DNA from 2 places in the Mesorhizobium sp. M1050 genome. Region 2 is predicted to be linked to the other one. Evidence: predicted binding sites of a transcription regulator. Region 2 holds the regulator's gene; the other holds the start of a gene.
What was found. Region 2 encodes LexA, which represses DNA repair genes until DNA is damaged. Its sites were predicted from a motif close to TGTTCNNNNTGTGTTCNG; they were not measured.
Positions count from the first base shown of each region.

Region 1: NKH57_RS11825 (single-stranded DNA-binding protein) is a predicted target of LexA. The motif match lies at 1,153-1,170, and genes of this name have one in related genera.

Region 1 covers NZ_JAMYMV010000015.1:83,431-87,121, reverse strand. Annotated here, with positions in the region: gene NKH57_RS11840 (SRPBCC family protein) at 1-311, opposite strand, end outside; gene NKH57_RS11835 (ArsR/SmtB family transcription factor) at 308-622, opposite strand; gene NKH57_RS11830 (cupin domain-containing protein) at 668-892, opposite strand; gene NKH57_RS11825 (single-stranded DNA-binding protein) at 1,270-1,785, shown strand; gene NKH57_RS11820 (DUF2306 domain-containing protein) at 1,823-2,245, shown strand; gene NKH57_RS11815 (OsmC family protein) at 2,285-2,716, shown strand; gene NKH57_RS11810 (MarC family protein) at 2,734-3,363, opposite strand; gene NKH57_RS11805 (hypothetical protein) at 3,510-3,691, opposite strand, start outside.
Region 2 covers NZ_JAMYMV010000065.1:24,543-28,233, reverse strand. Annotated here, with positions in the region: gene NKH57_RS26840 (ComEC/Rec2 family competence protein) at 1-2,036, shown strand, start outside; gene lexA (transcriptional repressor LexA) at 2,030-2,782, opposite strand; gene kynU (kynureninase) at 3,226-3,691, opposite strand, start outside.

The DNA of each region.
Region 1 (3,691 bases), on a different contig from region 2:
TCCAATGCGCTGTCGAGGCTATCCTGTCGCGCGGCGTCGCCTGGCTGCTCCCGCCAGGAATAGCGCAGCAGCTTCTCCGGCTCGGCGTCGAGAATTTCGCATTCGATCGCTGCGTCCGGCCCGGCGAAGGCAAAACGATTGCCGGTCTGCGGTCTGATATCGTTCGGCATCATCCAGGCGGCGAGCAACTCCGGCACGGTCAGAGCCCGCCATACCTTTTCCGGCGGCTCGGCAAGGTCATACTCGAATTCGATCGCATCGGGAGAGATCTCGCGATGGCTATCGGCCTTCATCGATCGAACGTTTTTCATTGGTCCATGTCCTTCAAAACCGCCTTCAGTCTTTCGATGCGTTCCGGCCAGAAGGTCCGGTAGCGTTCGATCCAGGAGAGCAAGGGGGCTAGCCCTTGCGGGTCGGCGCGGTAATAGGCGTTGCGGCCCGCGCGGCGCTCGACCACCAGGCCGGCGCCGCGCAGCACCGCCAGATGCTGCGATACCGCCGGTTGCGACACCGTCATGCCGGTGCGCAATTCCGATACCGTCATTTCGCCAGAGCCGAGCCGCTCAAAGACGGCTCGGCGCGTCGGGTCGGCCAGGGCCCGGAAAATCTCTGCTTCGATCATGGCCAAAGCATAAGTATACACTTATTGATTTGGCAAGTGCTGTTTTCACGAGACTGCCGGAAGCCAGCGCCTCACTGCCCCAACAGGCCCATCAAACGTCGCCTCGAAGATCGGCGATGCGAGCACGGCGTGAATATGAAGCGTTCCGGTGCCGACGTTCTTGAACCCATGTTTCCTGTTTGCGGGAACAACCAAAGACTGGCCCGGTGTCAGGACGCGGTGCTCATCGTCGATCCACATCTCGGCCCTGCCGGCGATGACGGTCAGCACTTCCTCCACGGGATGCCAGTGCGTTGGGGCACCGACCGTGGGTTCGACCCATTGTTCGAATATGCAGAGTTGCGATGCACCGTTGCTGGCTGATACATTGCATACGCGTTTCCACACCTGCTCGCCATTGCTCGCGCTGCTGGTTCCTCATGTGCCACGAACTTCATTTGATCGTCCGGTCCATTCCCGATTTCATGGAAAATCTCGGACTGGGACACTACGTCTTGCTGACAAACATTGACAGAACGTCGTACATACAATAGAACGAAAAGAGAACAAAAAACGTTGTGGGAAAAGCCAGCCTTAGCAGGCGGCTGACGTCGGCAGCCTGTAAGGTGCTGCGACAAAAATTGGTTTTGGATAAGCGGAGAAATATCATGGCGGGTAGCGTCAACAAGGTCATTCTGGTCGGCAATCTCGGTGCGGACCCTGAAATCCGCCGGCTGAATTCGGGCGAACCGGTCGTCAACATCCGCATCGCGACGTCGGAAAGCTGGCGCGACAAGAATTCCGGCGAGCGCAAGGAAAAAACCGAGTGGCACAACGTCGTCATCTTCAATGAGGGCATCGCCAAGGTGGCGGAGCAGTATCTGAAGAAGGGCATGAAGGTTTACGTCGAGGGCCAGCTGCAGACGCGCAAATGGCAGGACCAGACCGGCGCCGACAAGTACACGACGGAAGTCGTGCTACAGAAGTTCCGTGGTGAGCTGCAGATGCTCGACGCACGCGGGCAGGGTGAGGGCGGACAGGTCGGCGGCTATGCCGGTGGTGGCAGCAGCCGTGGTTCCGATTTCGGCCAGTCCAGCCCCAGCGAAGGCTTCAATCGCGGTGGCGGCGGTGCCAAGAGCGGTGGCGGTTCGTCGCGCGAACTGGATGACGAAATTCCGTTCTGAAGACATACAATAGAGGGGCAACCGCCGGAGAGGGGCAATGTCGCTGGACCCGCTGCTTGCCGCGCCATCTCCTATACCCTGGCATGCCTTTGCGGCCTTCGCCGCATTGGCGATAGGGGCCACGCAGCTGGTGCTGCCGAAGGGAACCCCGCGCCACCGCATCGCGGGCTATGTCTGGGCCGTGCTGATGCTGGTCATCGCGGTCTCGAGTTTCTGGATTCATCAGATCCGCCTCATCGGCCCTTTCGGTCCTATCCATTTCCTGTCGATCCTGGTGCTGGTCACCGTGCCGCTGGCCGTGTGGCACGCCCATAATCAGCGCGTCGCCAAGCATCGCAAGGTCATGATTTCACTTTACGTTTTCGCGTTGATTGGCGCCGGCATTTTCACCCTGTTGCCGGGCAGGGTCATGCACGACGTCGTCTTTGGCGTCGCGCGAGCCGGCCGTGATCCGATTTAATTCTTGAGGCGGATGAACTCGAGTGGAAGGAAATGTCAGGTGAAAGCACGCGTAAAATGGGTCGAGGAGCGCACCTTCGTCGGCGAGTCCGGTAGCGGCCACAAGGTCGTACTCGGAACCGCGCCCGGGCCGGAAGGCAGGACGCCGGGCCCGAGCCCGATGGAACTGGTGCTGATCGGGACCGGCGGCTGTTCGGCCTATGATGTCGTCCATATTCTCGAGAAGGGCCGGGAAGCGGTCGAGGATTGCATCGTCGAACTTGACGCCGACCGAGCCGAAACCGAGCCGAGGGTTTTCACCCGCATCCATATGCATTTCGTGGTCAAGGGTCGGGCTCTTTCCACCGACAAGGTCAAGCGGGCGATCGATCTTTCGATCGAGAAATACTGCTCGGCCTCCGCTATGTTGGCCAAGACCGCTACGATCACACACGACTTCGAAGTGATCGATACGGGCGTGAGTAGGCAGTAGGGAAGCAGGGACGCCGCTCAGCCAGCCATCAACGCCTTGATGCCGTCGGCGACGAACTGGACGGCAAGCGCCGCCAGGATGACGCCAAGCAGGCGGGTGAGGATCGAACGCCCGGTCTGGCCGAGGATGCGGTCGATGCGCTCCGACAGCACGAACACAAGGTAGGTGATGGCGAGGCAGACGAAGATTATGCCGACCAGGGCAGCCTGCGCGGCAAATCCCTGAAAGGAACCGGAGAGCAGCACGGTCGCTGAAATCGCGCCTGGGCCGGCGATCAACGGGATCGCCAGCGGGAAGGCGGCGATGTTGTGGATCATGTCCTTGGTGATGGCGACGTCGCCGATCTTCTCCTTGCGGTCCTGCCGTCGCTCGAACACCATTTCGAAAGCGATGAAGAACAGCAGAAAACCGCCGGCGACCCGGAAGGCCGGCAGCGTGATGCCGAACACCGACAGGATGGAGGCGCCGGCAACCGCAAACAGCGCCATCACCAGGAAGCCGATGATCGAGGCGCGGACGGAAACCTGCTGGCGCTCCTCGCGGTTCATGCCGCGTGTCACGGCGAGGAACAGCGGTGCCAGTCCAGGCGGATCGATGGTCACGAGAATGGTCACGAAGGCGTTGAACAGACTGTCGAAATTCGGCATTTCTGACCCTCCCGCCGGGCCGTGCCCGCACCATGATAGTGGTAGAGCAAAGCCCGGTCGGTGGGAACCGTCAGCGAAAAAGTCGTTCGCGTATCAAGAACTTCGATGCCGGAGGGACACAGGGGGCGTGAACGATCGCGACACTTTCATTCCATTCTGTGCGCCAGGAACTCGACTTCCAGCCGCCATGTCGCGCCATTGTCGTGCGAGCGCTCGCCAAGCCAGCGGAAGCTGTCTTCGGTGATCCGCGAAAAGCTCCAGCGCACGGAGGATCCGGTGCCATCGGCGCCCGCTTGCACGATCGTATCGCCCTCGGCGCGGCCGAGCT
Region 2 (3,691 bases):
TGTGCATCATGGCGGCACTTTTGTGCACGCTCGGCCTGCTCGCCGCGAAGGTCGAGACATGGCGAGCCGGAACGCAGATGCTGGGCTCGGAAATCTCGACGCAAGTGACCGGCCGGGTCGTCTCGCTCGAACGCATGGAGAGCGGTCGCGTCCGGCTGACCATCGACGTGGCATCGACTGCAAGGCCGAAACTGCGCTATGCGCCGGAGCGGGTGCGGCTTTCGGCACGCAATATCCCGGCGGACATGACCGCCGGTTCCCTAATCACTGGATATGCCAAGCTGTTGCCGCCGACCGGGCCGGTGCGGCCGGACAGCTACGACTTCTCCTTCGACAGCTATTTCGCCGGCATCGGCGGCAGCGGTTTCTTTCTCGGCAATCCAAAACTTGTCGTCACCGAGGACGATAGCATGCCGCTGGCGGCCCGGCTTTCCTCGGGGATCGAAAAAGCCCGTGAAGCCATTGCCGATCACATCAGGGGCAGCGTCGGTGGCGCCGAAGGCGAGATCGCCGCGGCGCTGATCGTCGGCGTTCGCGCCGGCATTCCCGATGACGTGAACGAGGCGATGCGGCGTACCGGCATCTATCACATCATCTCCATTTCCGGACTGCACATGGCGCTGGTCGCTGGCACCATCATGGGTTTGCTGCGTGGCGCCTTCGCTCTGTTTCCGAATTTTTCCGCGCGTCGCCCGGTCAAGAAGTATGCTGCGGCCGCCGCACTGTTCTCGATCGCCGCCTATCTTGTCATCTCAGGCGTCGTCGTTGCCGCCGAGCGCAGTTTCATCATGCTGGCGGTGATGCTGATTGCCGTTCTGTTTGATCGGGCTGCGCTGACGATGCGCAATCTGGCGATCTCGGCGATCGCCGTCATCATGGTGTCGCCGCATGAAGTGGTCGGCCCGAGTTTTCAAATGTCGTTTGCCGCGACGGCCGCGCTGGTCGGCGCCTATGCCGGCTGGGCGGATCATCGTGCGGGGAAAGCGAGGCCACCGCCGCCAAAGCGATCCTTGCCCGGCTTCCTGACGCGAAAATTCCTGCTGGCGGCAGGCGGCCTTGCCATGACATCCATCATCGCCGGCAGCGCCACGGCGCTGTTTGCCATCTGGCATTTTCAGCGTGTGTCGCCGCTCAGCCTATTCGCCAACCTGGCCATCATGCCTATCGTAACAGTCGTGATGTTCCTGGCTGTCGCCAGCGCGCTGCTGATGCCATTCGGGTTTGACTGGCCGGCCCTCTATCTGATGGGCAAAGGCCTGACGGTGATGATCGCGATGTCCGGATGGATTTCCGAGCGTTCGCCAGTCGACGCAATCGGTTTGATTTCGCAGCAATCCGTCGTGCTGGTGACGATTGCCTTGGTCATCGCGACGATGGCGACCACATGGTTGCGGCTCGCAGCGCTTCCCTTCGCGCTTGCCGGCCTGTTGACCGTCTCGGATACGCGCGTACCTGACGTGCTGGTCTCGGAGGATGCAAGGCTGGTGGCGCTGCCGATTGGCGGCGGCGAACTCGCGGTCAGCCGGGCCAGGCCGAACGAATTCACCGTCGACAACTGGAAGCGTGCGCTGACATCCGAAAGCATTATCGCGCCGGAGGTGTTCGACGAAGGCGACGGGCAATTCGACGTCGAGGATGCGGCTGAAATGCCGCCGGGAGCGCCATTCTATTGCACATCAGGCGTTTGTCTCGCCAGGCATCCGTCCGGAGCTATCATTGCCTATGTCGAGGACCGAAAGGACACCTGGAAAGCCTGCGGCTTCGCCGACCTGATCGTCATCAACGACGCGACGGCCTATGACGCTTGTCACAACCCGCTGGTTCTCGTCATCACCAAACGGCAACTGGCTCGCAATGGCAGTGCTGCCGTCTTCTTCGATCGCCAGTCGGCGACCACGCCGGCAACGGTCAGCTTTGCGGTGGGTAGGCCCTACCGGCCTTGGCACGTGCAACGTAAGTTTTCGCGTGAGGCGAGGGGCCTGCCGCCCTTCAAGAGACCGGACAAGCCCGTCGTTAAACCGCAGCTGCCTCAGTAACGGCGGATCAGGCCGACAAGCTTGCCCTGCACCTTGACCCGGTCTGGTCCGAAAATCCGCGTCTCATAGGCCGGATTGGCGGCTTCGAGAGCAATCGAGGCACCCTTGCGGCGGAACCGCTTCAGCGTCGCTTCCTCTTCATCCACCAGCGCCACGATGATCTCGCCAGGGCTCGCCGTATCGGCGTTGCGGATGATGACGGTGTCGCCGTCGAAGATGCCGGCCTCGATCATCGAGTCGCCCTTGACCTCCAGCGCATAGTGCTCGCCTCCCATGATCATGTCCGGCGGCACCGAGATCGAATGGGTCTGGTGCTGGATGGCATCGATCGGCACACCGGCGGCGATGCGCCCCATCACAGGGATCGACACGGCGGAGACCACGTCGTCGTCATTGCCGGCTGAAGGCATCCGCGAAGACGTCGGCTTGATCTGCCGGCCAAGGCCGCCCTGGCCGACGCTGGCCTGACCAAGACTGCCCTGGATGACGCTTGGCGAGAATTTTTTTGCGGCGTTGAGGCCGGGCGCGATCGAATCCGGCAGCCGCAGCACTTCCAACGCGCGTGCCCGGTTGGGCAGCCGGCGAATGAAGCCGCGCTCTTCCAGTGCCGTGATCAAACGATGAATCCCGGATTTGGAGGCAAGGTCGAGCGCCTCCTTCATCTCGTCGAAGGATGGCGGAATGCCGCTTTCCTTCAGGCGTTCATGAATGAACATCAGCAGTTCGTGTTGCTTGCGTGTCAGCATGGCGGCCCCCAGGGTACCTAAAAACCAGAATCAGAAAACAAACCCAGAACAAACACTATATGTTCCAGTTGTGTTCTGCAACCGTTTAAAGTTTAATGAATCTGTTAAGGCCGCTGAAATTATTTGGCGCGCGCCAGCGCGCTTGGGTGATCACGGCATGCCGTCACAAGGCGCTTTCCGGCATTGAAATTGTTATGGTTAATGGGCTGCCGCCCATCGTTGGCCCAAGCTTTGGCATGAGCTGCCCATGGATCCGCGACGGGGCATTTCCAGCCTTCCATGCGTTCGTCTGCCGTGAACGAAACGAAGCCAAAATGCCAACCTTGGTTAATTTGTTGATGCCAGTGTTGGCCAGCAGCGGCAACCGGATTTGTGCACTGGAAATTCGTCCCTCCATCATCCGACCAAGAGGCAACGATGCGACAACAGTTGGGACGACTGCGTCAGGTCACGGCCTCCTTGACGGCGAAACGCTGGTCCTTCCATGCATCCGTTCGCAGAATGTCTTCCAGCACCTCGACCGCCAGCCACACGTCCTTGTAGCCGACATAGAGCGGCGTAAATCCGAAACGGATGGTTGACGGCGCGCGGAAGTCACCGATCACTCCGCGCTCGATCAGCGCCCGCATGATTTGATAGCCATGATCGTGAACGAACGACACCTGGCTGCCGCGCCTGGTCGCGTCGCGGGTGCTCTCCAGCGTGAGGCCATAGGCGCCGCACTTCGCTTCGACGAGCTGGATGAACAGTTCGGTCAGCGCGACGCTTTTCTTTCGCAATGCCGCCACGTCGACGTCGTTCCAGATTGCGAGCGCACCTTTGAGCGCCCGCATCGACAGGACCGGCTGCGTGCCGCACAGAAAGCGGCGGATACCGGTGCCGGCAACATAGCCTCGTTCGAAGGCAAAG